Regions from separate parts of the Variovorax sp. J22R115 genome, predicted to be linked through region 3. Evidence: predicted binding sites of a transcription regulator. Region 3 holds the regulator's gene; each other region holds the start of a gene.
What was found. Region 3 encodes sigma-54, which starts transcription at its own class of promoters, with help from an activator protein. Its sites were predicted from a motif close to TGGCANGNAANCTGCTTT; they were not measured.
Positions count from the first base shown of each region.

Region 1: nirB (nitrite reductase large subunit NirB) is a predicted target of sigma-54. The motif match lies at 964-981, and genes of this name have one in related genera.
Region 2: QTI04_RS17095 (nitrate/nitrite transporter) is a predicted target of sigma-54. The motif match lies at 1,461-1,478, and genes of this name have one in related genera.
Region 4: fae (formaldehyde-activating enzyme) is a predicted target of sigma-54. The motif match lies at 925-942, and genes of this name have one in related genera.

Region 1 covers NZ_JASZYM010000012.1:92,260-94,460, reverse strand. Annotated here, with positions in the region: gene nirB (nitrite reductase large subunit NirB) at 1-747, opposite strand, end outside; gene QTI04_RS21435 (tripartite tricarboxylate transporter substrate binding protein) at 1,113-2,108, opposite strand.
Region 2 covers NZ_JASZYM010000009.1:87,210-89,410, reverse strand. Annotated here, with positions in the region: gene QTI04_RS17095 (nitrate/nitrite transporter) at 17-1,276, opposite strand; gene QTI04_RS17090 (type IV pili methyl-accepting chemotaxis transducer N-terminal domain-containing protein) at 1,531-2,201, shown strand, end outside.
Region 3 covers NZ_JASZYM010000010.1:106,497-108,697, forward strand. Annotated here, with positions in the region: gene QTI04_RS18710 (phospholipase D family protein) at 1-73, opposite strand, end outside; gene QTI04_RS18715 (RNA polymerase factor sigma-54) at 87-1,673, opposite strand; gene lptB (LPS export ABC transporter ATP-binding protein) at 1,705-2,201, opposite strand, start outside.
Region 4 covers NZ_JASZYM010000005.1:172,803-175,003, forward strand. Annotated here, with positions in the region: gene QTI04_RS10615 (triphosphoribosyl-dephospho-CoA synthase) at 1-898, shown strand, start outside; gene fae (formaldehyde-activating enzyme) at 1,014-1,526, shown strand; gene QTI04_RS10625 (dihydroneopterin aldolase) at 1,640-2,134, opposite strand.

The DNA of each region.
Region 1 (2,201 bases), on a different contig from region 3:
CACGCATTGGCGCGCCAGTTCGTCGCGAGGGCGGATGCCGGCGGAGAACACGATCATGTCGGTCTCCAGGTGGGTGCCGTCGGTGAAGACCATGCGGTGCCGTGCCGTCGCGCCATCGACGATTTCCACCGTGTTGCGGCCGGTGTGCACGTGCACGCCCAGGGCCTCGATGCTGTTGCGCAGCGCCCGCCCGCCGCCCTCGTCCACCTGCACGGCCATCAGCCGCGGCGCGAATTCGACGACATGGGTTTCCAGACCCATGTCGCGCAGCGCCTTGGCGCATTCAAGGCCCAGCAGGCCACCGCCGACGACCACGCCCGTCTTGGAGCGCGCGCCACAGGCCTTCATGGCTTCCAGATCTTCGATGGTCCGATAGACAAAGCAGTGAGGCCGGTCGCGGCCCGGCACCGCCGGCACGAAGGGGAAGGATCCCGTGGCCAACACCAGCTTGTCGTAGTGCAACACTTCGCCGTCGGCGGTGGTGATGGTGTTGTCGCGCCGCTCGATGGCGACCGCCTTGGCAGCCAGCCTCAGCGTGTAGCCGGTGCGCTCGAAGAAACCTGGCTCGACGAGCGAGAGGTCTTCGGCGGTCTTGCCGGAGAAGAATTCGGACAGATGAACGCGGTCGTACGCGGGCCGAGGCTCCTCGCACAGCACCGTGACTTCCGCATCCACGACGCCGAGCTCGTGGAGTTGCTCGAGGAACTTGTGGCCCACCATACCGTGGCCAATCACTGCAATCTTCATTTCGGGTCCTGCACACACCCGGTCTCGTGACGGGGTACAGGCCACCGGACAGGCTGCCAATCAGCCTGTTGCAGTGGTGCCCCCGCGTGGAACGGATGCGAATCGGGTTGGAACAGGCGAACCGCCAGCGTCATTGCTTTCGGTTCGCTCGACTCCCGCCGTCATTAGCGGAGGCACCGCCCCGCGGCATCAGCGCCACGGAGCAGTGACGGAGATAACGCAATCTCCGTGCCATGCAGATCCGGGGCTCTTTGGCCCGGCTCGGCACCGAAATCAGTCCCCGTCCGACTGTCAGAACGAAAGGCGTGCGCCGTTCTGGCGCACGAGTCTCCGGTTTGGTGCGGCGCACCAACGCCCGGAGCGGCTCACTCCGGCCGAATGTCGGCGGCCTTGGCCACGCCCTTCCAGCGCTCGATCTCGGCCGCGATGAACTTCGCGAACTCGTCGGGCTTCATCGGTGCCGGCTCCGCGCCTTCCTTGATGAAGAAGGCCTTCATCTCACTCGACTGGATGTGCTTGTTGATCTCGGTATTGAGCTTGTCGACCACCGCCTGCGGCGTTCCGGCCGGTGCCAGCACGCCCCACCAGAGGTCGAGCGCGCTGCCCTTGTAGCCCGACTCCTCGAGCGACACGAGTTCCGGCGCGACCGGCGAACGCGCCGCAGTTGTGACCGCCAGCGCGCGCGCCTTGCCGCCGCGCACCTGCGTGAGGATCGAGGGCGCACTCGCCACCAGCACGTCGATCTGACCGCCCAGCAGGTCGGTGGTCGCCGGGCCCATGCCCTTGTAGGGGACGTGGGTCATCTTGATGCCCGCCGCGCCCGCGAACAACTCGGTCGCGAAGTGGTTGATGCTGCCCGCGCCCGAGGTGCCGTAGTTCAGCTTGCCGGGGTTCGCCTTGGCCGCGGCCACCAGATCCTGGATGGTCTTGTAGGGCGAGTCCTTGTTCACCGTGACCAGCAGCGGCCCCTTGGCCAGCATCGCGACCGGCTTGAAGTCCTTGACGGCGTCGTAGTTGAGGTTGGTGCGGATGGCGGCGCCGGTGGTGAAGGTGGAAGAAAGCACCACCAGCGTGTAGCCATCGGCCGGCGCGCGCGCCACCGTGGCGTTGGCGATCACGCCGCCGCCGGCCGGCTTGTTGTCGATCACGACCGGCTGGCCGAGCGAATCCGACAGGCGCTTGCCGATGGCGCGTGCGAACACGTCGTTCGAGCCGCCCGCTGCGCTGCCCACCACGATCGTGATCGGCTTGCCGGGGAAGGCATCGCCCTGCGCGAAGGCGGCAGGTTGCAGCGCGAGGGCGGCGATCGCGGCGATAACCGAGATCGCGTGGCGCCGGGGGGTGAGGAATGAAACGGGCATGCTTGTCTCCATATTCGGTGTTGCGGACGATCCTAAGAACAACTGTCGGCCTCTTTGACGAAGTTTTGTTATTCGATTCCCAAGTTTTTCTTG
Region 2 (2,201 bases), on a different contig from region 3:
ATGGGGTTGTGCGGGTTCATGCGTTGCGGGCTTTGGTGAAGTTGGCGGTGCTCTCGGGTGCTGTCGCCACGCGGGCGCGGCCGCCTTTTTCGGCCCAGGTGCGGGTCCAGCGGATCTGCATCACGCGCATGACGCCGAGCATCACGAGGGAGAGGGCGGCGAAGAAGACGAAGCCCCAGAGATAGCTGCCGAGGTATTGCTTGGAGAGGCCCATCGCGTTGGGAACGAGGCCCCCGCCGAGGGCGCCGATCTCGCCGATCATCGAACCCGCGACGGCCGTGCTTGTCGGCCAGCGCAGCGGCACGAGTTGAAATAGCGCGCCGTTGCCCGCGCCCAGTGCGGCGAAGCAGGTGATCAGCAGCAGCGTGGTGAGGGTGAGCGACGACGATGCGAACCCCACCAGCGTCAACCCGACCGCCACTACCAGCAGCACCAGCGTCAGCGTGTTGACGCCCCCCCAGCGGTCGGAGATCCAGCCTCCGATCACGCGAACGGCAGCGCCCATGAATGCGGCGAGCATGGTGAGCTGACCGGCCTGCACCTTGCTCACCCCGAACTGGTCGTAGTAGTAGGACGGCAGGAAGGTCGTCAGCCCGATGAAGCCGCCGAATGTCACGCCGTAGATCAGGCTGAACACCCACCCGTCCTTCTCGAACAGGCAGGCGATGTGCTCGCGGAAGCTGGCGTGGCTGTCGATGTCGGGAGGCTCTTTCGCGTACACGATCATCACGATCATCGGCAGCAGGATCGCCACGGCCGCGACGCCGTACACGCTCTGCCAGCCCAGCCATTGCGCGAGCGGCGGCGCCACCAGCACCGACACCGCAGTCCCGACGTTGCCCGCGCCCACCAGACCCATTGCGAGCCCCTTGTGCTGCGGCGGAAACCAGCCCGAACCGAGCGAGAGTGCCACGCCGAAGCTGGCGCCGGCGATGCCCAGCAGCACGCCCATGGCGAGCAGGTCGTTGAAGCTGTGCACCATGAAGAAGCCGAACAGCATCGCCACGGCGATCAGGCCCATCTCGACCAGCGTCGCCTTCTTGCGACCGATGTACTGCGACAGGATGCCCAGGGGAAAACGCATCAGTGCGCCCGCAATGATCGGCACCGACAGCATCAGGCCCTTTTGCGCCGGCGAGAGGTCGAAGGTTTCGCCGATGAATGGCGCCATGGCGCCGTTGAGGACCCAGATGCAGCACGAGAACGCGAAGTACAGGAAGGACGCGAACAACGTCGGGCCGTGGCCTGAGTTCAGGAAAGACTTGAAGCTGGACATGGCTTTCAGTGCGAAATGCCGCGGCGCGGCCGTTGTCGGGCCGTGTCGTCGGTCGTGTTGGGGATGCAGTGCCGGCAGCGGATGCTGGCGGCGTGACGGAGGTGCCCGGCCTGTGCGTTCCCGGGCTGCGTGCAGGAGCCTGCCGCTTCACCAATGCGGTGCTTCGTTACACCACGCGCAATGTCACGCAAGAGATATGCCAGCGAATGTGACCGTGCGTGACCTATGCTTTCGCCTCCAGCTTGAAGTCTGTCGTGAATCCACTTCTTGTCGTTCTGCCCCACGAAGCCACCGATCTTCCCGAAGTCCTGCAGCGCGCCTTCGTTGGCGCCCATGCCGCGGAGGTCGCACGTGCGAGTTGCCGCACGATGGCGACGCGGGCGCAGTCGCTCGCGCCTCGCGAAATCCTGATCTGCGTGCCGGCGGTGACACCGGATCTCGTCGATGCGCTGGAGGCGTGGTCGGGCGTGCCGCCCTGTGCGTTGAGCCTGGTCTCCGCACCATTGAATCGGGAGGCGCATGAAGAGGTCGCGGCGCTGGGCGTGCATGCGTGGGCGTCGATCGAGGGACTCGACGCGCGATCGCTCGATGCGCTGCTGGGCCGCGCGCGGGCGCGCTGGCAGCGGGAGACTTCCCTGCGCACCGAACTGGAATCCTTGCGCACCCGTCTGGACGAGCGCAAATGGGTCGGTCGCGCCAAGGGATTGCTGATGTCGGCGCGCGGCATCGGTGAAGACGAGGCCTTCGGCCTGCTTCGCGGCGCTGCGATGCATGCCAATCTGCGACTGGGCGAGGTCTCGCGCTCCGTGGTGGAGGCGTCCCGGTGGGCCGATGCGATCAATCGCGCCGGACAGTTGCGCATGCTGTCGCAGCGCTTGGTCCGGGTCGCTGCGCAGGCACTGGCTGGCATCGACGCGCGGCGTGC
Region 3 (2,201 bases):
CGAGCAGCAGCGCCATGATCCACACCCAACCCAGCCGCAACCCATTCGTGAACAGGGCTGGGCGACTTGTCATCGGCAATCGCCCTTCAGAGGGCCTTGCGCAGATTGGCGGGGGCGATGCGCAAGGCTTCGCGGTACTTCGCGACGGTGCGTCGCGCGCACTCGATGCCCTGCTCCTTCAGCATCTCGGAGATCTGGCTGTCGGACAGCGGCTTCTTGAGGTCTTCCGAACTCACGAACTGCTTGATGAGCGCGCGCACCGCCGTGCTCGACGCATTGCCGCCGGTTTCGGTGCCCAGCGCCGAGCCGAAGAAGTACTTGAGTTCGACGGTGCCGTAGGGCGTCGCCATGTACTTGGCGGTGGTCACGCGGCTGATGGTCGACTCGTGCAGTCCGAGTTCGTCAGCGATCTCGCGCAGCACCAGCGGGCGCATGGCGAGTTCGCCGTGCACGAAGAAGCTCTTCTGCCGTTCGACGATGGCGTTGGACACGCGCAGGATGGTGTCGAAGCGCTGCTGGATGTTCTTGATGAACCAGCGTGCCTCCTGCAGCCGCTGCGAGAGCGCCTGGCTGCCCTCGCCCTTGTGCTGCTTGAGCGCACCGGCGTAGATGTCGTGCACGCGCAGGCGCGGCATGACTTCGGGGTTGAGCATCACGCGGAACTTGGTGTGGGTGCCGTTGCCGACACGCGTGACGATCACGTCGGGCACGACCACATTGCGCTCGACATCGACAAAGCGGCGACCCGGCTTGGGTTCGAGCCGCGCGATGAGCTGCAGCGCCGCGCGCACTTCTTCCTCGTTGCTGCGGGCGAGCGTGGCCAGGCGCTTGAAGTCGCGCCGGGCAAGCAGTTCCATCGGCTGCTTGCAGATGGCGATGGCGGTCTTGCGCACCTGCGCTTCATCGTCGGTCTCATCCTCGTGCGCCAGGGCTCGCAACTGGATGGTCAGGCATTCGCCGAGGCTGCGCGCGCCCACGCCGGCCGGCTCCAGGCTTTGCAGCAATCCGAGCGCGACCTGGAAGTGATGCACGAGGTCATCGAACTGGTCGTTGTCGTCGCCCGCCAGGCCGGACGCGAGGGCGGGCAGCGAGTCTTCGAGGTAGCCGTCGTCGTTGAGCGATTCGATCAGGAAGCGGAGCGCGGCGCGATCGGTTTCGCTCAGGCGCAAGGCCAGCGCCTGACGGTGCAGGAAGGACTGCAGCGATTCCTGGCTGCGCGCAAGTTCGGTCGCGTCAGTGCGCTCGTCGTCGCCCAGGTTGTTGGCGCGCGCGGGGGCGTCGCCGCCCCATTCGCTGTCGTCGGGGGCGAGGTCGACGGAACCGTCGCCTTCCCAGTCGGGCTCGCCATCGGCCGTATCGGCGGTGGCGACTTCGGAGTCGCTGGTGGTCGCGACCGCGGCTTCGGAGACGGACGCCGAGGCGCCGGGCGTGAAGTCGCTGTCGCCCTCGGCCAGTCGATCGTCGTCGCGCACCTGCGCATCGGCCGTCTCCAGCCCGAACTCCTCGCGCGTGGCCTCTTCGGCCGTGCGTTCGAGGAACGGGTTGTCGTCGAGCATCTGCTCGACTTCCTGGGTCAGCTCGAGCGTGGAAAGCTGCAGCAGCCGGATCGACTGCTGGAGCTGAGGCGTCAGCGCGAGATGCTGCGATACGCGCAGCGAGAGACCCTGTTTCATGGAGAACCGAAAACCCTCGCCTTAGGCATGGTCACATGCGGAAATGTTCGCCAAGGTACACGCGGCGCACCTCGGCGTTGTCGACAATCTCCGCGGGCGTGCCTTGTGCCAGCACGTGCCCGTCGCTGATGATGAAAGCGTGATCGCAGATGCCCAGCGTTTCACGCACGTTGTGGTCCGTGATCAGCACACCGATGCCGCGTTCCTTCAGGAAGCTGATGATTCGCTGGATCTCGATCACCGCGATGGGGTCGATGCCCGCGAAGGGCTCGTCCAGCAGGATGAAGCGCGGCTGCGTGGCCAGGGCGCGGGCAATCTCGACGCGCCGTCGCTCTCCGCCGGACAGCGACAGCGCCGGCGAATCGCGCAGGTGGTCCACGCGCAGGTCGGCCAGCAGTTCGGCGAGACGTTCCTCGATGCGCTGCTTCGACAGCGTCACCGGCCGTCCATCGGCATCGGGCTCGCGCTGCAGTTCGAGCACGGCGCGGACGTTCTCCTCGACCGTGAGCTTGCGGAAGATCGATGCCT
Region 4 (2,201 bases), on a different contig from region 3:
GCCTGTCACAGAAATGCGCCAGTGCGCAACGGACCGGGCCAGGGCCTGCTTCCTGCGGGCGTGCGAGCTCGACGTGGACGTGCGCAAGCCGGGCAATGTCAGCCGGGCATCGGCCGGGCACGGCATGACGGCCGAGACCTTCATCGCGAGCGCACGGGCCGTGGCGGGGCCGCTGTTCGAGTCCGGCGCATCGGTGGGCGAGCGGATCGAGGCGTCGGTGGAAGCGACTTGGGCGGCCGCCGGCTGCAACAGCAATCTGGGCATCGTGCTGCTGTGCGCGCCCATTGCCCGGGCTGTCGAACTGCGGCCCGACGCCACGGTGCCGGCGGACTTGCGGGAGGCTGTCGAATCCGTGCTGGGCGAACTCGATCTGTCCGATGCGCAGGCGGCCTTCCGCGCCATCGCGCGCGCTCGTCCGGGCGGTCTGGCCACCGCGCCGGAGCAGGACGTCAGGCACCCGCCGAGCGTGGACCTTCGCGCGGCGATGGCGCTCGCTGCACACCGCGACAGCATTGCACGCCAGTATCGCGACGCCTACTACGACCTGTTCGAGCTGGGGGGGCCGACGCTCGGGACCAGGTTCACATTGATGGCGACCTCGGTCAGTGGCGCGCCGGATACGGGCACCGTCGCAGCGGTCCAGCGGCTCTATCTGGCGCTGCTCAGCAGCTTTCCCGATTCACACATTGTTCGAATTCATGGCGAAGCCGTGGCACACATTGTCATGACTGCGGCGCAGGGATGGCGGGTACGCCAGCGCTGCCATGGCGGGCTCGACGTCGATCCCGATTTCGCGGCCTGGGACGCCTCGCTCAAGGCAGATCGCATCAACCCGGGGACGACGGCCGATTTGACGGTGGCCGCGTTGCTGATCTCGGGCCTGACGGGCCCATCGTGATCTGCCGCCGCGCCGCCCGGCCCGGGTGGCACGGATCGTGATACCTGACACGTTGCGCTGGCCGTCAGGCCAGTGTCCCCTATGGCCCCAGAACGCACTCAGGAGACTAATAACCATGGCAAAAATTGATCGCATGATGGTCGGCGAGTCACTCGTCGGTGAGGGCAACGAGGTCGCTCACATCGATCTGATCATCGGGCCGCGCGGCAGCCCTGCCGAAACAGCCTTCGCGAACGCTCTCACCAACCAGAAGGACGGCTTCACCTGTCTTCTGGCCGTGGTTGCACCCAACCTGCTGACCAAGCCGGCGACAGTGCTCTTCAACAAGGTCACCATCAAGGGCGCCAAGCAGGCCGTGCAGATGTTCGGTCCGGCCCAGCGGGCCGTTGCCATGGCGGTGGCCGACTGCGTCGAAGACGGCACCATCCCGGCCGACGAAGCCGACAACCTGTTCATCTGCGTCGGCGTCTTCATCCACTGGCTGGCCGACGACGACACGAAGATCCAGGACTACAACTACCAGGCCACCAAGGAGTCCATCCAGCGTGCCGTCTCCGGTTCGCCCACGGCCGCCGAGGTCGTCGCCAAGAAGGGCAGCGCCGCCCATCCGTTCGCGGCGCACAGCTGAAGTCGCCCCCAGGCTGCGCGCACTTCGTGTCGCGTCGCCAACCCCCTTCCGGGGGCAACACCCAGCGGCCCGGGGTGTTCCTGGAAGGGGCCGGGCGCTTGGTTGGCGCTTTTCTACTCAGGCACCATGCCAGAACCGATCAGGCGCAGGACTGCGCCTGAGTGGGAGGAGAGCGTCTCGTCGGGCGGTGCCCGGCGCTCGATCTGTACGCCGACGGCATTGACGTCGTCGAACTTCCGTGGCTTCGCCACCTTGACACGAACCCAGATCGCGCCGAACTCGCGGATGACGATATCGGCAATGGCTTCGGCGAAGGCCTCGAGCAATTGCAACTCGTGTTCCGCCAGCAGGCGACGCAGCCGCTCGCACACTGCGCCGTAGTCGATGGTGTCGGCGATGCGATCGGTGTCGCAGGCGCGTGCGCGGGCGAGACCTGCGTGCACGTCGATGACCAGCGGCTGTGCGCGGTGCAATTCCGTCTCGTGGATGCCGATGACCGTGTGGCCGACGAAGCCTTCGATGAAGATCACGTCCAACGCGGGCCGGTCCGCCAACGAGGGCGGGGCGATCCAGGGCGTGGAACTCGGGGAGTGATGGCCAGAGGTCAACGTGCGCTTTCGTTAGTGGCTCGTGCGTGGCGGCATGTTGTCGCAAAAAGTATCTTTTGCGTGCAAC